Regions from separate parts of the Pandoraea pnomenusa genome, predicted to be linked through region 2. Evidence: riboswitches for the same ligand, from Rfam matches in the RefSeq annotation. Region 2 holds a riboswitch; the other holds the start of a gene.
The links. A riboswitch is a leader RNA that binds a small molecule or an ion and turns the genes downstream of it on or off. The one in region 2 is predicted to bind thiamine pyrophosphate.
Positions count from the first base shown of each region.

Region 1: it holds a riboswitch for thiamine pyrophosphate, as region 2 does, so the genes downstream of both, thiC (phosphomethylpyrimidine synthase ThiC) here and LV28_RS25910 (FAD-dependent oxidoreductase) in region 2, are expected to answer to the same signal.

Region 1 covers NZ_CP009553.3:1,258,873-1,269,009, forward strand. Annotated here, with positions in the region: gene recD (exodeoxyribonuclease V subunit alpha) at 1-1,365, shown strand, start outside; gene paeA (polyamine export protein PaeA) at 1,325-2,662, opposite strand; gene LV28_RS29805 (hypothetical protein) at 3,117-4,271, shown strand; gene thiC (phosphomethylpyrimidine synthase ThiC) at 4,392-6,308, opposite strand; TPP riboswitch at 6,382-6,480, opposite strand; gene LV28_RS29815 (carboxymuconolactone decarboxylase family protein) at 6,772-7,227, shown strand; gene LV28_RS29820 (hypothetical protein) at 7,358-9,028, opposite strand; gene LV28_RS29825 (OXA-62 family carbapenem-hydrolyzing class D beta-lactamase OXA-151) at 9,314-10,137, shown strand, end outside.
Region 2 covers NZ_CP009553.3:414,028-424,164, reverse strand. Annotated here, with positions in the region: gene LV28_RS25960 (STAS domain-containing protein) at 111-368, opposite strand; gene LV28_RS25955 (MlaC/ttg2D family ABC transporter substrate-binding protein) at 373-993, opposite strand; gene LV28_RS25950 (MlaA family lipoprotein) at 1,201-2,121, opposite strand; gene mlaD (outer membrane lipid asymmetry maintenance protein MlaD) at 2,127-2,666, opposite strand; gene mlaE (lipid asymmetry maintenance ABC transporter permease subunit MlaE) at 2,671-3,438, opposite strand; gene LV28_RS25935 (ABC transporter ATP-binding protein) at 3,435-4,253, opposite strand; gene LV28_RS25930 (GNAT family N-acetyltransferase) at 4,516-5,100, shown strand; gene LV28_RS25925 (thiamine phosphate synthase) at 5,221-6,432, opposite strand; gene LV28_RS25920 (thiazole synthase) at 6,489-7,334, opposite strand; gene thiS (sulfur carrier protein ThiS) at 7,336-7,533, opposite strand; gene LV28_RS25910 (FAD-dependent oxidoreductase) at 7,550-8,674, opposite strand; TPP riboswitch at 8,809-8,951, opposite strand; gene LV28_RS25905 (ABC transporter ATP-binding protein/permease) at 9,204-10,137, shown strand, end outside.

The sequences.
Region 1 (10,137 bases), 840 kb from region 2:
ACCCTGCACCGTCTGCTCGGCGTGCTTCCCGAGTCCGCGGATCAGGTCGGACGTCGCTTCCGGCATCATGCGGGCAATCCGCTGCCCTACGATCTGATCGTGGTGGACGAGGCATCGATGATCGACTTGTCGATGGCGACGCAACTGCTGGAAGCCGTGCCGGAGGGCGCCCGTCTGATTCTCCTGGGCGACAAGGACCAGTTGGCGGCCGTGGAGGCCGGGGCGGTCTTCGGCGAACTGAGCGCGCAGCGTGCGTTTTCGCCACAGATGCGTTCGCGTCTGCTCGACGCGCTGGGGTGGCCGAGGGATCGTCCACCGCTCACGGGGCCGTTGGCCGGGCCTGGTGCGCACGGTCAAGGCGGTGTCGACGCAACTGCCGATGATGCCGAAGCGGCGAACACGCAGCACACGCAGCGCGCCCGCGGGCTTGAAGATGCGGTGGTCTGGCTCGAACGCACCTATCGGTTCGGTGCCCACTCGGCCATTGGCCGACTGGCTACCGCCATCAAGGCGGGCAAGGTCATCGAGGCGCGCAAGGAGTGTGTCGCGCCGGACACCGTCCAGATGGCGGAAGTGGTGGATATGACGGAAATGGCGGGAGCGGACAGGGTGACGCTGACCGAGGACGGCGGCATCCAGTTGTCGCCGACGAATCTTCATGCGCTCGCCGACGGGTATTCGGCTTACCTCGACGCGCTGACGCAGGCCTTCGAGACGATCGATCGGCTCGGCGACCCTGCGGCGGCGAGTGCGTCTGACGTCGCCATGGTCGCGCAGCCGGTTTTCGCCGCCTTCGGACAATTCCGCGTGCTGTGCGCCACGCGCGGTGCTCGCCGCGGCGTCGAGTTCCTCGGCGCACAACTGACGGCCGTGCTGGCGCGACGCGCGGGCGTCGCCCTCGGCGCTGGCGGCGGGGCATGGTTTGCAGGGCGTCCGGTACTGGTCACGCAGAACGAGTACGCGTTGAACCTGTTCAACGGCGACATCGGCATAGCCCTGCCGCTCGGTCCGTCCGGTACGCTGCGTGTGGCGTTCGCCACGCCGGACGGCGGCTACCGACTGTACTCGCCGGCAAGCCTGCCCGCACACGAGACCGCGTTCGCGATGACGATTCACAAGTCGCAAGGCTCGGAGTTCGATCGCGTCGCGATCGTCCTGCCCGAGCAGGCGAGCCGTGTGCTCTCGCGGGAATTGATCTACACGGGCGTGACGCGTGCCCGCCGGCAAGCCGCGCTTTATGCGCCGTGGCCGGTCATCGCATCTGCCATCGCGCGGCCGACGCAGCGCGACGGCGGCTTGACCGACCGCTTGCGCGAGGTGTTGGCTACGATGCCGGCTTCGCCGCCGCAATCGCGGCTTCCGTGACGGCGCCCAGGCGCGTGACGAGCAACTGGTCGATCTTGTAGTTGTCGATGTCGACCACTTCGAATTTGTAGCCGGCGGCCTCCGTTGCTTCCGATTTCTTCGGAATGCGCTTGAGTTGATAGATCATGAAGCCGGCGATGGTCTCGAACTCGCCTTCGCCCGGCAATTCGTCAATGCCAAGCGCTTTCTTGACGTCTTCGACCGACGTCACGCCGTCGACGAGCCAGGAGTGCTCGTCGCGCTGCACGATCTGGTCCTCGTCGGCGGGGTGGACCACGTCGCCCATGAGGGCGCCGACGATGTCGTTGAGTGTCACGACACCGACGACGAGGCCGTATTCGTTGATGATGACGGCGAAACCCTCGCGGGTTTCCTTGAAGCGCGCAAGTGCCTCGGACAGGTTCAACGTGTCGGGAATCACCAGCAGCTTCTTGGCATAAAGGCGATCCAGGTTGCGGATGACGCTCGACAGGTCTTCGCTGGCAATGCGCTGGAGCAGATCCTTCGAGTCGACGTAACCGAGCACGTTGTCGATTTCATCGCGGCAGACGAGATACTTCGAATGCGGGCTTTCGGTGATTTTCTGGCGAATGCTGCGCTCGTCCTCTGCGATGGTGAAGTACACCACGTCGTCCCGGAATGTCATCACCGATCCGACCGTGCGCGACTCGAGCTCGAAGACGTTTTCGATCAGATGCAGCTCCTGCTTGCGCAGGACCCCGGCCTGAGCGCCGGCCCCTACCATCGCCGCGATGTCTTCGGACGTGATGTTCTCGATGGCGTGCGTGGGCAGCTTGAAGATGCGCAGGAACAGGTTCGCGACGCCGTTGAAGACGAACACCAGCGGGCGCAGGACCTTCAGGCACAACAGCATCGGATCGATGATGGCCGTGGCGACACGCTCGGGATTGACCATCGCCAGACGCTTCGGAATCAGGTCCGCGAACTGAATGAAGGCGATGGTGATGAACAGGAATGAGCCGATGCCGGAGAGCCGCAAGGCCAGCGCCTGATCCACGAACGGGGAAATCCAGGCAAACAGATAGCCGGTGAGGAAGCTCTCGCCAAGGACGCCGCCGAGCACGGCCACGGCGTTCACACCAATTTGCACGACCGTGAAGAAATTGCCGGGTTGTTCCTTGAGCGCGAGCACCTTCACGGCTTGCTGGTCGCCCTTTTCCATGAGCACCTGGAGTTTGGTGCGCTTGGCGGCGGTCAGCGAGATCTCCGCGGCGGAAAAGAAGGCGCTTGCCAGCACCAACAGAAAGATACTGAAAAGAAAGCCGTAACCACTCATATTGTTTTCCCTGAACGTGCGATGGCGGTACCTGGCCGCGACGCAGGCCGGACCGGTTCGCACGGGGGAGGGTCCGGTGGCAGGGAGACATTTCAAAACAAGGCCCGTGGGGGCCGTCATTTTGAGATGCCTTCGGGCTGGGCGCGCAGTGCGCGTCCGGGGTCGGTCCTGCCGTCTGGCGGGCCGCGTCAGCCGTTCGGGCTGTACCGCTGTCCGATAGCATGCCATAAGTCGGGGCCGTATCGTCAGGCGATCCTGCCGTCATGAGCGGAATGGGACACGCCATGCGTCGCGGACGACGGTCGTGTCCCACGGGCCCCCCGTCATGCGGCACACGCCTTGTCTACTCCCGGGCGGTGGCTTGCACGAGCTGCGAGACACGCCGTACAGAACCGACAATCGGCGCAGCGCCTCTCGTGCATCGTGATGCCTGCCTCGACACGGTGTCGGGGCCGTGGCCACGAACCACGCCTTCTCCGATGAGGACTTCACGATGATGCATGGCATTCAACCCGCAATCCACGCGCCCGGCATGGGCGGTCTGACATCGCTTTCCCCGCTCGCACCCACGGAGTCGGTTTTCCGGGCGGGCGGCGTCGCCGGCACTGCATTGGCGCACGTTGCGAACGCACGTGCGTCGGTGTCCCACCACCCGTGGTCGGTGAACCAGGCTTCGGCCAGGCCGATTCCGGTGGTTGGGAACCACGCGATGCGCCCCGATTTCCAGGCGGTCTCATCCGGCGGCGACGTTGGCGTCGTGACGGCCGGATCAGTGGAATCGATGCAGTCGATGGAATCGGCCGAAGCCGACCCGACGCATGGGGGCGACTCCCTGCTCATGGCACCACGCACCGGCGCCCCGCGTGTTGCGCAGCCGGTACTTTGCCCATCTGCGCTGGCGGCGCTACATGTCTGTGCAAGCCTGCCGTCGCCCAATGCGCGCGGCGCGTCGATCGATGGGCGCCAACATCCGGTCGTCATGCCGGACGGACGCAGCGAACGCGCGCAGCTCTGCCGCGACATCGTCGCGGGCGCCTTGCTCGGTACGGAAGGGCGTAATGGCACCGTGCCGTTCGAGCCCACCCGGGAAACGGTGACGCGAACCGTGGCCGATACCGCGCGTCGCTGGACGGGCAAGCCGTCGCTCGCGGGCAAGAAGGAGTGGACGCAGGCGTGCATGACGTTCGAGGCGCCGGGCGGCTTCATCGGCAGACTCAACGATCGGCTGCATTCGGGAGCGCGGGTTCTGCCAGACGCGCAAAGCACCGAATGGATGCTTCGGGTCGGGTTCGCCGACAGTTTGCCGATGCATCAGGCTCTGGTCCGCGGCGACTTGCCACCGTCCGTTGGCATGGGCACCGACGAATGGGCGCGGCTGGCGCTGGGCGTCGAGCATCTGGGGGCGCGCCACTGGGAGATGCGCCACACCGAAGTGATGGACGCGGCAGTGCTGCCCGCAACGAACACCAAGGCATTCACCGCCCTCGCCACGTCGATGTCGACGCTGCCGGCGCACATCGCCACGCAACGCCTGCGCAACAAGTTCTCGATGTACGGCGTGCCGACGGCACCCGCGCCAGGCACCAGTACCGCGCCATCGGTCGGTTGAGGGGCTTGCACGTGGCAGTCGCGCGGCGCGAATGAAAAAAGCGCCCGGGGTGAAGTGCCCCGGGCGCTTTGCACTGCAACGTCCGCGCCGACGCACAGGGCGTCGGCACGCGGCGAGGCATCAGGTACGACGATAGATCTCGGCGCCGCTCTTGACGAACTCGACGGCCTTGACTTCCATGCCCTGCTTGAGGGCGGCTTCGTCCGTGATGCCTTGCTTGGCCGCGTAATCGCGCACGTCCTGCGTGATCTTCATCGAGCAGAAGTGCGGACCGCACATCGAGCAGAAGTGCGCGACCTTGGCCGAATCCTTCGGCAGCGTTTCGTCGTGGAATTCGCGCGCCTTGTCCGGATCGAGACCCAGGTTGAACTGGTCTTCCCAACGGAATTCGAAACGCGCCTTCGACAGCGCGTTGTCGCGAATCTGCGAACCGGGGTGGCCCTTGGCGAGATCGGCGGCGTGCGCGGCGAGCTTGTACGTGATGATGCCTTCCTTGACGTCGTCCTTGTTCGGCAGACCCAGGTGTTCCTTCGGCGTGACGTAGCACAGCATGGCCGTGCCGTACCAGCCGATGGTCGCCGCACCGATGCCCGACGTGATGTGGTCGTAGCCCGGCGCGATGTCCGTCGTGAGCGGTCCGAGCGTATAGAACGGCGCTTCGTCGCAGTACTCGAGCTGGAGATCCATGTTCTCCTTGATGAGTTGCATCGGCACGTGGCCCGGGCCTTCGATCATCACCTGGACGTCGTGCTTCCACGCGATCTGGGTGAGTTCGCCCAGCGTCTTGAGTTCGGAGAGCTGCGCTTCGTCGTTGGCGTCGTAGATCGAGCCGGGGCGCAGGCCGTCACCCAGCGAGAAGGCGACGTCGTACGCCTTCATAATTTCGCAGATTTCTTCGAAGTGCGTGTACAGGAAGCTTTCCTTGTGATGCGCGAGACACCACTTGGCCATGATCGAGCCGCCGCGGCTGACGATGCCGGTCATGCGGTTGGCCGTCATCGGCACGTAGGCGAGACGCACGCCGGCGTGGATCGTGAAGTAGTCGACGCCTTGCTCGGCCTGCTCGATGAGCGTGTCGCGGAACATTTCCCACGTCAGTTCCTCGGCCTTGCCGTTGACCTTTTCGAGCGCCTGATAGATCGGCACGGTGCCGATGGGCACCGGGCTGTTACGCAGAATCCACTCGCGCGTTTCGTGGATGTGCTTGCCGGTCGACAGATCCATCACCGTGTCGCCGCCCCAGCGGATCGCCCACGTCATCTTGTCGACTTCCTCGCCGATCGACGACGTCACGGCCGAGTTGCCGATGTTCGCGTTGATTTTCACGAGGAAGTTGCGGCCGATGATCATCGGCTCCGATTCCGGGTGGTTGATGTTGTTCGGGATGATGGCGCGCCCGCGTGCGATTTCGCTGCGCACGAACTCCGGCGTGATCTCCGCCGGGATGCTGGCGCCGAAATGCTGGCCGGGATGCTGGCGCGAGAGCAGCTTGGCCAGACGCTCGCCTTGCGGGCCCGTCTGGCGCACGCTTTCGATATATTCCTGACGGCGGAGGTTTTCGCGGATCGCGATGTATTCCATTTCGGGCGTGATGATGCCCTGACGCGCGTAGTGCATCTGCGTCACGTTCTTGCCGGCCTTGGCGCGACGCGGCGTGCGATGCAGGCCCGGGAAGCGCAGCTCCGCGGTCGCGGCGTCGGCGGCGCGCTCGCGGCCGTAGGCCGAGGTCAGGCCCGGTAGCGCTTCGGTGTCGCCGCGCGCTTCGATCCATGCGGCACGCAGGGCCGGCAGGCCGGAGCGGATGTCGATCTTGGCGTTCGGATCGGTGTACGGGCCCGAGGTGTCGTACACGTAGATCGGCGGGTTCTTTTCGCCGCCGAAGCTCGTCGGGGTGTCGGCTTGCGAGATTTCACGCATCGGCACCTGGATGTCCGGGCGCGAGCCTTGCACGTAGATCTTGCGGGAATTCGGCAGCGGTGCGATCGCGGCTTCGTCCACGCGCGCGTTGGCTGAGAGGAACTTCGGGTTGGCGTTCATGCAATGTCTCCTGGCGGGGCACGTGTTGACGCCGACAATTTCGGCGCAAAGCGGCTCAGGAGCATGAACGGGGGCGAGGAATTTCTACGCTCCCTGCGCTGGCATTATCCAGATCAGGTTCTAAGGGTATTTCTCACCCACAACTCACGTTGCAGGACCCCTGCGCTTAGCTTTGCGGCAACGATACACCGACATGCCGGGCGAACACAAGCATGATGTGTCCCGAAAAACGTGAACGGATGATGGTGCAATGCGTCATGCGCGCACGCCCCACGCCAGGTTCGCTGGCGAGCGCACAATGCGGGCCGCGCGGTTCCCCGGACCGGGGATGTCGGCGACTTGGCCGACGTTGGCCTGGCGAATTTATTCGCTTTTGGCTCTTTTGATTCAGGCAGGAGGTGCGTATCGTCAACGATGTGAATGCCGGATCCGAACTGACTTCAATCGAACGGAGGGACCATCCATGCTGCGCCTGAACTACATCAAAGCCGCTCCGCGCCCGTATGAATACCTGAGCACACTGAGCCACTACTTCCACGATTGCGGACTGCCGGACGGCCTCGTCGAACTCGTGTGGCTGCGCGCCTCGCAGCTCAATGGCTGTGCGTACTGCATCGACATGCACGTGACAGACGCGCTGAAAGTCGGCATCGAGCCGCGCCGCGTGCATCTGCTCGATGCCTGGCGGGAGACGGAGCTTTATTCGCCGGCCGAGCGCGCGGCGCTCGCATGGACGGAAGCCGTCACCAACGTGCAGGACGGACACGTGCCAGACGACGTGTTCGCCGAACTGCGCGCGCATTACGATGACAAGGAGATCTCCGACCTGACCTTCGCCGTTGCCACGATCAACGCGTGGAACCGGATGGCCATCGCATTTCGCGCACCGCTGCCAAAGGTGCCGCACGGCGTGCGCTGAACTGCGTCCGAATGCACGTTGGCGGTGCGATGGGCCTGCGCCGGGCCCGGCGCGACTTCCGTTTGCGCACTATCGCCGATCGACCGTGCGTGACCGATGTGCGGGCGAGCCGCGACCGTGTGGCGCAGACTCACTGTGCCAGCCGGACTTCGCGCTGAAACTCGCGCGGCACGAGCCGAAGCACGTCGCGAAAGAAGCGCCGATCGGGGGGCGGAAGCATCGGCAGCACCCTTCCCAGCGAGTGAGCCGCGTGCAACGCCTGCGGGGAGTCGCCGTCCTGGTGCAGCGCGAACCACAACATCTCGAACCACAGGTTGGCGAGCTGCAACGGCTCGAAGCCAACACGCCCCTCTTCGTGATCGGCGAGCGTGGTGGCCAGCACGTCGGTCCAGCGGGTGAATCCCTTGGCGCGCGAAAACGGTGCGCCGAACGGCTGCACGGCGTCGAGAAATGCGTCGACGGCGAGCGGCGTGCTCGCGCGCAACGTTGCAAGATCGGGATCGCGCCGTGCCGGCACGGCACCGCGCGCGATGCGCAATAAAAAAACGGTGTTCCAGACGGAGTTGCCGCCCACGCCGAAGCGGTCGCAGATCCATTCGGACAAGCCAATCCAGCGCAACGCCTGACGCTGCACGTCGGCGGCGGCGAGGCGGCGTCCCGGGTCGATGAGCGCACCCTGCCAGAACAACCAAAGCGTCAGCCCGATGTTGGCCGCAACGTGTTGCGCCAGTTCGATCGAATCGCCTTCGAACGCGGCCTGCAGCGCGTCGGAAAAGGCGGCCAGCGCATCGGCGGCCGATTTGGCGCGCGCCGGCATCGGACCCGGACGGGCGGCGTGCGACTTATGCAGCAATGCCTGCAGATTTCGGCTCTCGAAGCGAATCCGCGGGTTGTAGACGAGACACGGGGCAAGCGTCGTGTCGTCGCCGATGCGTTGCAGATGGGCGAACGCGCCGGCTTCGTCGCGCAACGCGTAGGCTTGCCACGCCTGCACGATCCAGTGCATGGCGCGCAGCGTGGGCGAGCCCGGCGGGTTCGTGCCGAACGTTTCCGCCAGCGTGGTGAGGGTCCGCTTCGTGCGTGCGGCGTCGCCCATGCGGCGCCAGACGATCGTCTCGGCGAGCAGCGCGATGCCTCGCTGCACGTCGTCGACGGCGCAAACCTGCGCGGCATGGAACGAGGGGATGGCGCCCGTGCGCTGACGCCGCACGTCACCCGGCGCGCTTGCTTGCGGTGGCGCGAAGAACACGCCGTCCTGCATGTCGCGCTTGCCCAGCGTCAGGTGATGCCAGAACGCGATGTCCTGCATGACGTAATCGAGGGCGGGGGAGTGTGTATCGGGCGCCGTGTCCTGCGGGAGGCCGAGAAAGGCGGCAATCGCGCGGCGCGGGCTGTCCGGCGCGGCATTGCCAATCGTCACGCGGACCCGCGGAATTTCCCGGGGCGCGAGCCAGAACGGCCCTTTGCCACGCCCGCGCGTGGGCAGCAGACGCGGGTCGGCGTGGCGATCCTCGCCCCAGCCGACCGCGACATGCCAGCGCGCGAAATCCGAAAAAGCGCGACTGATCAGCATGCGCAGATCGCCCGCCGCACCGGACGTCTGTCCGAAGCGGGACTTCAGCGATGCCAGCGAGACGGGCGAATTCTCGTAAAGCGCCGCGTAATACACCCGCATGAGCAGCCAAAGGCTTTGGTAGCGGACCGCCTCGCCATTGATCGTTTGTGGCGCGTCGAGGCGTACGGCGAGGGGGGAGGCGCCAGTGGCGCTGACGTTCGTGTCGGTGGCGGGAATGTCGGGCATGGCGTCGAGTTTCGTCGAATGACGTCGGAGAAGCGCCCGCTTCGCGCCGGGGCGGCGTGCAGCCTGCGCCGCAATCTCACGGTCTTCGGGAGGGGCGCACCGATGATACGGCGGTTACGTCGGTTACGGTAGCTTTGCTTTGCGTCTGTCGAAACCCGCACTAAGCTGCATATGCTCTCGAGAACCGGCGCCTGGCCAGCGTCCTGACAGCATGCCGGCGATGCCCCGGAGGGTCCGCAACGTCCCGCATGTCCGACGAACCTCCCATGAAATCAGGACAACGAAATGAATACGATAATTTCTCGCCGGTGGCGTGCCGGCCTGTGGCGGCGGCTGGTCGGCGCGGTCGTCTTGCCCGCAACGCTCGCCGCCACCCCTGCGGCCTATGCGGCCGACGTGCCGAAAGCCGCGCCGGGGCGCATCACCGAGCGCGCCGACTGGGGCAAGCTGTTCACCGCGGAGGGCGTGAAGGGCACGATCGTGGTGCTCGACGCACGCACGCAAACCTATCAGGCCTACGACGCCGCACGTGCCGAGAAGCGCATGTCGCCGGCGTCGACTTACAAGATATTCAACAGCCTGCTGGCGCTCGACTCCGGGGCGCTGGACAACGAACGCGCGATCATTCCCTGGGATGGCAAGCCGCGACGCATCAAGAACTGGAACGCGGCGATGGACCTGAGGACCGCGTTTCGCGTGTCATGCCTGCCCTGCTATCAGGTCGTCTCGCACAAGATCGGGCGCCGGTACGCGCAGGCGAAGCTGAACGAGGTCGGGTATGGCAACCGCACCATTGGCGGCGCGCCGGACGCCTATTGGGTCGACGACAGTCTGCAGATTTCGGCGCGTGAGCAGGTGGACTTCCTGCAGCGTCTCGCGCGTGGCACGTTGCCGTTCTCTGCGCGCTCGCAGGACATCGTGCGCCAGATGTCGATCGTCGAAGCCACGCCGGACTATGTGCTTCACGGCAAGACGGGCTGGTTCGTCGACAAGAAGCCCGATATCGGCTGGTGGGTAGGGTGGATCGAGCGCGACGGCAACATCGCCAGCGTCGCGATCAACATCGACATGCTGTCGGAGGCGGACGCCCCGAAACGGGCACGCATCGT
Region 2 (10,137 bases):
CCGCAGGCCACATCGTCGGCGGCCAGGGATGGCAGTCCAGACACGCGCCATAAAAAAAGCGCCGTCGCGAGACGGCGCTTCTTGTCAGGACCGCTACCCGGTCCGACGCATCAGCTCGAGAGCAGATGGTCGACGCCGTACACCAGCGCCAGGCTGGCGAGTCCCGTCGGCAAGTTAGTGAACGCCAACGTCGCCCCCCGCCGGCTCGCGTGGCGGCGCAAGGCCAGCAGCACGGCGAGCGCCGACGAGTCGAAGTGCGTGAGCCCCGCGCAATCGATCTGGGTTTCGCCAGCGTCGATGCGGTCGATGGCCTGCGCGAGAACGTCGCCGGCGGTGTCGTGAGTGAGATCGGTCTGCAACGCGAGCATGCGCTTACTTGCCGCCTGCGAGTTGCTGGTTGCGCTCGGTCAGGAACTTGATCAGACCGTCGATCCCCGACGCGTTGACCTTTTCCGCGAACTGGTTGCGATACGTCTGCACCAGCCAGGCGCCCAGCACGTTCAGGTCATACAGCTTCCACTCGCCGCTGGCCGTCTTGTAGAGACGGTAGTCGAGTTCGACGGGCTGACCGTTGTTCACCACGTCGGTGTACACGACCACGTCGGTATCGCCCGGCTGGGCGCGGAACGGCTTGTAGTTGACCTGCTGATCGCGAATCTGGGCGATGGCGCCGGCGTACGTGCGCAGCAGCAGTTGCTTGAACTGCTCGGTGAGCTGCTGGCGCTGTTGCGGCGTGGCGTCGCGCCATGCCCTGCCGGTGGCCAGTTGCGTGGTGCGCGTGAAGTCGGCGTGCGGCATGATCTTCTGCTCGACCAGACGCGTGATGCTGTTCAGATCGCCCTTCTGGATATTCGGATCGCTCTTGGCGGCCGACATCACTTCCGTGACCGTCTGCTTGACCAGCACATCCGGAGCTTGCGCCTGCGCCATCGCCGAACCCGCGGCGGTATACGTCATGAATGCCATGACGGGAATGAGCCAGAACTTCTTCATTGTGGACTTCCTCTTTCGAGTGACGAGTGTTGCGGGTTTGGATACCCGCTTCGCGTGTTGAGTTCTCGAATCGCGCGCAGCGTCGTGTAACAAACTGTTGCCCGGCGAGCCTGCCCGCGGCGCCCCGCCCGGCGGGGCGCTATGTTGCGGACACAATTGGCTCGGTTCGGCGCAAAACGGCGACGAACGCGACGTGACCGACGTCGATCAGCGACGGAACGGCAGACCGCCCGGCACCATCCTGCCCGGCACGGGCGACCCTTGCGGGCTCTCCGGCTCGGCCGTCACGCCCGACGCCGGATGGGGTGCCGCAGCCGGCATCGGCTGAGCGCCGGCGCCCACCGCCCCTGCCGCCCCTGCTGCCCCTGCCGCACTTGCCGCGCCCGGGACGGCAGCACCGGCGCCGCCTTCCTCTTCGTCGTAGTTCGGCAGCGCGGCATTGCCCGAGGCGCCGCCGTTGATCAGATATTTGCGACGCGCCAGATAGGCGTCGCGCGTGAACGAATACGGATCGAGCGCGGCCGCTTCGAGCAGGTTCGAGGCGTCGAGCAGGTTCGCGCGCGTATTCACGAGACGCACGCCGTAGATGGTGTAGCTGACCCAGTCAGGCTTGATGTACGAGGTCGGGTCGATGAACATATTGCCCGCCATGCCGACCGTATCGCGCACGGTACTCGGCCCGAGCAGCGGCAGCACGAGGTACGGACCGTCGGGCAAGCCCCACTTGCCGAGCGTGACGCCAAAATCCTGGCTGTGCTTCGGCAATCCGGCCGGCGACGCGAAGTCGATCAGACCGCCCACGCCGAACACCGTGTTGATCGTCAGGCGCATCAGATCCTGCACGGCCGCCGTGACTTGCAGCTGCAGGAGGTTGTTGGCGAAGTTGTACACGTCGCCGATGTTCGAGAAGAAGTTCGTGACCATGTCGCGCGCCGGTTCCGGCACCACGAAACGGTAGCCCTTGGCCACCGGGGTCATGACCGTCTTGTCGAGCGTGTCGTTGAACGAGTACATCGAACGGTTGAAACCTTCGATGGGATCGGCGGGGTTCGGATTCGTGACAGTGGCGCAACCTGCCAGCGCCATGGCGCCGGCGGCCAGCACGGCCGAAGTTCGGAAGCTGGTCATTTCTCTTATTTTCCTTGGGTTACCGGTGCTGCAGCCGCGGGGGCGGCCGGTGCCGGAGCCGTCGATGCACCGCCCGCCTGGGCGCCACCGGCATCCGCCGCCTTGTTGTACAGGAACTGACCGATCAGGTTTTCCAGCACGATCGCGGATTGCGTGAGCGTGATCGTATCACCGCTCTTGAGCATCTGATCGTCGCCGCCGGGCTCCAGCCCGATGTACTGCTCGCCGAGCAGGCCCGATGTCAGGATCTTCGCCGACGAGTCCTTCGGGAACTGGTACTGCGACTCGATGTTGAGCGTCACGTCGGCCAGATAACGCTTGTCGTCGAACCGGATCGACGCCACGCGGCCCACCACCACACCCGCGCTCTTGACGGGGGCGCGCGGCTTGAGCCCGCCGATATTGTCGAAGCGCACCGTGATCGGGTACGAGCTCGAGAACGACAGCGAACTCATGTTGCCTGCCTTGAGCGCGAGGAAGAGCAGCGCGGCGAAGCCGAGAACGACGAACAGGCCGACCCAGAAGTCGAGGGGGTGTTTTTTCATTGTGTTAGCTGAACATAAGGGCGGTGAGCAGGAAGTCGAGACCGAGCACGGCAAGCGACGCTTGCACCACCGTGCGCGTCGTCGCACGCGACACGCCTTCCGGCGTCGGCTTTGCTTCGAAACCCTGATACAGCGCGATGAACGTCACCGCGATACCGAAAACGATGCTCTTGATGACGCCGTTGGCAACATCGGACCACACGTCCACGCCGCCCTGCATCTGCGACCAGAACGCACCGGTGTCCACGCCGATCAACTTCACGCCGACGAGGTAGCCGCCGAACACACCGACGGCCGAGAAAATCGCCGCCAGAATCGGCATGGCGATCACGCCCGCCCAGAAGCGCGGCGCCACCACGCGGGCGATCGGATCGATTGCCATCATCTCCATGGCGGTGAGTTGCTCGCCTGCTTTCATCAGGCCGATTTCGGCCGTGAGCGACGTGCCCGCGCGCCCCGCGAACAGCAACGCCGTGACCACCGGTCCGAGCTCGCGCACCAGCGAGAGCGCGACGAGCAGGCCCAGCGCCTGCTCCGAGCCGTATTTGTTGAGCGTGTAGTAGCCCTGCAGCCCGAGCACGAAGCCGACGAACAGGCCCGACACGGCGATGATGACGAACGAGTAGTTGCCGACGAAATGAATCTGGTCGGTCACCAGGCGCGGTCGGCGCAGCAGCGGACCGCTCGACGCCAGCATGCGCAGGAACATTCGGGCGCCGTAGCCCAGCCGTTCGACGTGGCCTCGGACAAAACTGCCGATGGTAGTGATCATGCACGCGCTCCGATACCGAAGTCTTCCGCGAGCGGCGGCGCGGGATACTGGAACTTCACGGGGCCGTCCGGTTGCGCGTCGATGAACTGTCGCACCGTCGGGTCGTTCGAGGCGCGCAGTGCGTCGGGCGTGCCCTCGGCGCCAATGCGGCCCTCGCTGATGAAATAGATGTAGTCGGCGATGGCGAACGTCTCCGAGACATCGTGTGACACGATGATCGACGTGGCTCCCAACGCGTCATTGAGCTTGCGAATCAGGTTCGCGGTGATGCCCATCGAAATCGGATCGAGCCCGGTGAACGGCTCGTCGTACATGACGAGATCCGGGTCCAGCGCAATCGTTCGCGCCAGCGCAACGCGCCGCGCCATGCCGCCCGAAATCTCGGCCGGCTTCATGTCGCGCGCGCCGCGCAGGCCCACCGCATTGAGCTTCATGAGCACAAGGTCGCGAATCAGCGTTTCGTCGAGCTTCGTATGTTCGCGCAGCGGGAAGGCCACGTTCTCGAACACCGTCATGTCGGTAAAGAGCGCGCCGAACTGAAACAGCATGCCCATGCGCCGGCGCAGCCGGTACCAGCCGTCGCGATCGAGCGTGGACACGTCGGTGCCGTCGAAGTCGATGGCGCCGCGACTCGCATGCACGAGGCCACCGATCAGGCGCAGCACCGTCGTTTTCCCGCAGCCGGAGCCCCCCATCACGCCGACGACCTTGCCGCGGGCAAACCGCATATTCAGCCCGGAAAGCACCAGACGCTCGCCATAGCCGAAGCTGACGTCGCGCAATTCGAGCAGATTTTCCGGATTCGGAGTAGGCACGTTTCGAGTCTTATAGTGCGGTGCAAAACGCCAATTATAGGGGCGAATGCCATTCGATGCCGTTCAAGGGCGGGCCACCGAAACGATGCCCGGCGCTGTCCCGCGGCATTTTACAGGGCCTTCGTGTCCGCGCCCGATCGGGTTGCGCCAATCGCAACGGGGGGAAAACGTAACCGCGCCAACGACTTACCTTGCACCGCCGGGTGCAGGTGTTGCGCCGTTGCTACAATAACCCCGTTTTGCGCAATGCACTTTTGTCTCGATGCCTCTCCACCTGCCCACATCGCTCCATGCCCTTGCGCCCAGCGCGTTCCAGATTCGTCCGATGCGACTGGCCGACATGGCTCAGGTGCTGGCCGTTCAGGCCGAAGCGTATGCGGAAGTGATGCACGAGTCGGAGGCGACTTTGGCGTCGCGGCTGGCGCTCTCGCCCACCACCTGCTGGGTTGCCGTGGACCATGCGCCGGATGACGAGACGTCGGACGGTACGCGCGAGCGAGTGGCCGGCTACCTGTTCACGCACCCCTGGTGCATCGCGGCGCCTGCGCCGCTCGACACCGTTCTCGACGCACTGCCCGACGCGCCCGACTGCTGGTACGTCCACGACATGGCCCTGGCGCCCCGCACACGCGGCGCAGGCGTGGCCCGCCAGTTGTATGCCGCAGCCCTCGCGGTCGCGCAGACGCTGGGCCTGCGGTCGTCGGCGCTGGTGGCGGTGCAACAGTCGCAAACCTTCTGGGCACGCTTCGGCTATGTCGCGGCTTCGGACGTCTCGCCGTCGATCGCCGCCAAACTGGCCGGGTACGGAGACGGCGCCGTGTTCATGACGCGCCCGCTTCCGCACTGAGGGATTCGAACCCCCCGCCAACCTTGCACCCTTGCACCCTTGCACCCTTGCACCCTTGGCATCTCGATCGCCTGACCGTCTGACCGTCCGGGCGCCCTGACGTCCCCGGGCGCGTGTGAGTCAGTCCCGCCGGGCGAACTCGGCCTGCATTTCCTTGACGGCCGCCGCCACGTCCGCGGCTTGCGTCACGGCGCGCACCACCGCAGTGGACCCCACCCCCGTGTCGAGCACCTGAGCGAGATTCGCGGCGTCGATGCCACCGATGGCGACAAGCGGGTAATGCGGCGCGATCAGTTTCACGTAGCGGGCCAGCTTCGCGAGCCCCTGGGGCGCCGTCGCGATCACCTTCGTCGTGGTGGGAAATACGGCGCCCACGGCGAGATAGCTCGGCTGGAAATGATGCGCAGCGAGAATCTCGTAATAGCCATGCGTGCTGATGCCCAGCCGCATGCCGCTGGCGTGCAGTTCGGCCACTTCGCCGGCCGACAGCGCCGCCATGTCCTCCTGGCCGAGATGCACCCCGTACGCCTGCGCGCGGGCGGCTTCGCGCCAATGGTCGTTGATGAACCACGCACTGTCGTGCGTCACCCGTCGGGCAGCGGCGACCGTACGCTCGATGTCCGAGCCCAGCGCGGGGTGCGCCGGATCCTTGATGCGCAATTGCACGGTACCCACCTGAAGGTCGGCCATGCGCTCGCACCATTCGGCGTTCGGCAGCACGGGATAGAGTCCCAGTCGCTTGGGGCAGCCCGGAAAGCGGCCCGGCGACGGCACTTGCCCGAGGACTTCCGGGAACGTTTCGAGACGGGTCGGCCACGCGCCCAGCGTGCCGGCATCCTCCGCATGGGCGTGGCTGCCGTCGGTACGCCAGGCACGCGCGAGTACGAGCGCGTCCTGCGGCATGAAACCACAGTCGAGAAACGCCGCAAACGCCGGGAAGAAGGCCGGATCGTCCACGCCGGCCACCCGATAGATCGTATCGGACGTATACAAAGTATCCTCGGCACGACCTGCGGCCAACGCCCGTGAGTCGAGCACCACGGCGCCCGCCGCGCGCCAGGCATCGCGTTGCATCAGCGCCGCCGTGCCCGGCGTTTGCGCCGACGACATCGGCCACCAGATCACGTCGCCCTTGCCCGCACTTGCCGGCGTTTGCGCATGCAGGCGCCAGCGGGGCGCCGAGGCGTCGTCGGGCCATGGCGCGAGCCGCGCGCGAATTTGCGCCGCGGCCTGCTGCCAGGCCATGGCCAGCGGTGCATCGTCGGGCAGGCATCGCACGTTCGAGAGGTGCAAGTCGTGCGAGGGTGCGGCGGCGCCGGAGTGCGTCGTCATGAAAATTCCTTGAATGTCGATCGATGCGCGCCGATGGCGGCGAGGCTCGCGGGCGCTCAGGCGCCCGTCTGATGCCAGAACGGCACGCCCACGACCGGCGTGCTGGCCTGCGCACTCTCGCGCTCGGCCATCGGTCCGGCGAGCCACGCGGCGCGGCCTGCCCGGATCGCGGCGGCGAACGCGCCGGCCATCTCCACAGGTTGCGCGGCGAGCGCCACGGCCGTGTTGAGCAATACGCCATCGTAGCCCCACTCCATCACCTGGCACGCGTGCGACGGCAGGCCGAGGCCGGCGTCGACGATGAGCGGCGTGTCCGGCAGGCGGTCGCGCAGCAGGCGCAGGCCGTAAGGATTGATCACGCCCTTGCCCGTGCCGATGGGCGCGCCCCACGGCATGAGCGCCTGGCAGCCCACGTCGAGCAAACGGCGGCAGAGCACCAGATCCTCCGTGCAGTAGGGCAGCACCTTGAAGCCGTCGCGAATCAGTTGTTCGGCGGCCGTCACCAGGCCGAACGGATCGGGCTGGAGCGTGTAGTCGTCGCCAATGAGTTCGAGCTTGATCCAGTCGGTCTCGAAGACTTCGCGCGCCATTTGCGCCGTTGTCACCGCTTCCTGCACCGAATGGCAGCCGGCGGTGTTGGGCAGCACCGGCACCGCGAGGCGGCGCAGCGTCTCCCAGAAATGCCCTTCCGACGCCTGTGCGCCCGTGCCCGACAACTGGCGGCGCAATGCCACCGTGACCATGCCCGGCCGGGCGGCGTCGATCGAGTCGTTGAGCGCCTGCAGCGACGGATAACGGGCGGTGCCCAGCAGGAAACGGCTGCCGAAACGGGTGTCGTAGAGCGTGAGCGCGTCTCGCGCGCTGCCGGCCGCCACGTTGGCGGATTCGGTGAATGCGTTCATGTCAGCCTCCGGCGACCGGTTGCACAACGTCGATCTTGTCGCCCTGCGCGAGCACGCGCGCGGTGTATTGCGTCTTGGGCACGAATTGTCCGTTGATAGCCGCCGCAAACGGCGGCTTCGCGCCATAGGCGTTCAACGCCTCGGCCAACGTCGCGGTCTCGGCCACGCTCAGTGTCTGTTGATTGATATGGATATCCATCTCGTACGGCTCCCTCTCATGCCTGGCGGAACAGGTCCGGCCACGGCCGGCTCGCTCGCCACGTCTCCCAGTCGAACGCCTGCCCCGACGGCGCGCTCGTTGTTTGCATCAATGCCTGTGCCAGCGCGCAAGCCTCTCCCGTCACCGCAGGCGCGAGCAGATAGCCGTGACGGTAAAGTCCGTTCACGCGCATCAGCCGGGCGCCGTCCCACTGCACGCGGGGCAGATGGTCCGGCAGCGCCGGGCGACAGTTCACATTGAGTTCCACGATGCGCGCCTCGCCGAATGCCGGGTTCAGCGAATGCGCCGCCGACAGCAGCTCGAGCGCCGAGCGTACGGTCATCGGTGACATGTCCTCCGATTCCAGCTCGGTCGCGCCAATCACGTACAGATCGTTTTCCTTTGGCGCGATATAGATCGGATAGCGCGGGTGCAGCAGGCGTACCGGTCGCCGCAGCCCGATGCCCGGCGCGTGAATGCGCGCCACTTCACCGCGAACGCCGCGCAGTTGCGTCAATGCTGTACGCGCACCGAGCCCGCGGCAATCGATGACGAGCCCCGCCTGCGGATACGCGCCCTCGGCGATCTCGGTATGCCAGTGCAGTTCCGCCCCGGCCTTTGCCAGGCCAGCCGCCAGCGCGCGCAGCAGTTGACGGTTGTCGAGCTGCCCTTCGTTGGGCAACAGCCAACCTTCCTGAAAACGACCGGCCAGCGCCGGCTCGACCTCGCCCAACTGCGGCCCGGCCAGCCGCTCCACGCCGCCGCGCAGCAGGGCCGGCGGCGCGTTCGCGCGCATGCGGCGGTCGAACATCACGGATTCGGCGCGATCGGGCTGATGCCACACGACCAGTGTGCCGTTGCGCTGGAAGAACACGGGCTCGGGCAGGCCGTCGATGAGCCCCGGCCAGCGCTCCAGGCCGACGGCTCCCATCTCGACGATGCTCGGCTCGGCCACGGCCGCTTCGGCCAGCGGCGCGAGCATGGCGGCGGCCACCCAACCCGCCGCGCTCGAACCGTCGGCATCGCCGCGTTCGTACAGCGCGACGCGCGCGCCCCCACGAATCAACTGCCAGGCGAGCAGACGACCGGACAGGCCGCCGCCCAGAATGGCGATGTCGGGATGCGAAATCGGGGCGCTCATACGCGCATTGCCGCGCAGGCCGTGACGGCGCGCAGGCACTCGGGAAGCCGCGAAGGTGTGTGTGGAAGGTAACGCATGGGGTCCTTTCCTCATGAAAGCAAAAGGACGAAACGGTGTCTGGACACCTTACCCCACTGGAGGAGTCGGAAACTTCCCACGCCGGTATTACCCGGGTCGGGTGCAAAGGGTCTCTCTCAGCCCCGCGTTCCTTTGTGACGCATGGTTAACCTTGTCAGTTAACCCCCGCGTCCGACACGGAGCACCCCTGTTTCGCCCGCAGCCATTACAACATAGATGCCGACGCCCGTGCAAGCTGGCCTCCCGGGCGGTTGCACGCTCATCGCGTCTCGTTTTTTGACGAATCCCCCGGGCCTTGTAACAACGCGTAAACTGAATTTCGATGTGACGCGCGTTTCGGGCCGCAAATCGTGCAACGCAGCATCCTGAACAACGGTCAAACGAACCGTTTCCCCCATAACAAATTGGCTCCTTGCGGCAATGCCGCCCGACGATCATGGTCCACACGCCGATGTCCTCCGCGTCGCCCGACGTCCCGCCGCCGGTCGATCCGGCCACCCCCGCCCCCACCCCGCCGAAGCACCCGAGCGCCTGGCAACTGATCCGCCCCTACTGGGTGTCGGAAAAGCGTTGGGAAGGCCGCCGGCTGCTGGCACTCGTCGTCGTGCTCAATCTGGCCGTGGTGTTCATCAACGTGCGGCTCAACGCGTGGAACGCCAGCTTTTACGACGCGCTGGACAAGCGCAACTGGCCCGTCTTCAAGTCGTCGCTCGTCGAATTCGCGATCCTCGCCTTCAGCTTCATCATCATCGCGACGTTCCGCACGTACTTCCGGCAGATGCTCGAGATCCGCTGGCGGCAATGGGTCACCGATGCCACGCTCACGAAGTGGTTCGCGCATCAGGCGTACTACCGCATCGAGCGCGATCACCTGACCGACAACCCCGACCAGCGCGTATCGGAAGACATTCGCACGCTGGTAAGTTCGTCGCTCGCGCTGTCGCTCGACCTGCTCACCACGCTCGTCTCGCTGTTCTCGTTCGTGACGATCCTCTGGACGATCTCGGGCGCGGTGTCGTTCGCGCTCGCCGGCATGAACGTGACGATTCCCGGCTACATGGTGTGGGTCGCGGCGCTGTATGCGCTCGTGGGCTCGTTCTTCATCTTCAAGGTCGGGCGCCCGCTCGTGGGCCTGAGCTATCGCCAACAGCAGGTCGAAGCCGACTTTCGTTTCCTGCTGGTGCGCTTGCGCGAATCGGCCGAGCAGGTGGCGCTCTACCGCGGCGAGGGCGCCGAGCTGTCGCGCCTGAAAGCGGCATTCGGCGCCGTGCGCGACAACTGGTGGCAAATCATGGTCGTGACCAAGCGCCTGATTTTCGCGAACTCGATCTATGCGCAGATCGCCATCGTGTTCCCGATCATGGCGGCCGCGCCGCGCTACTTCG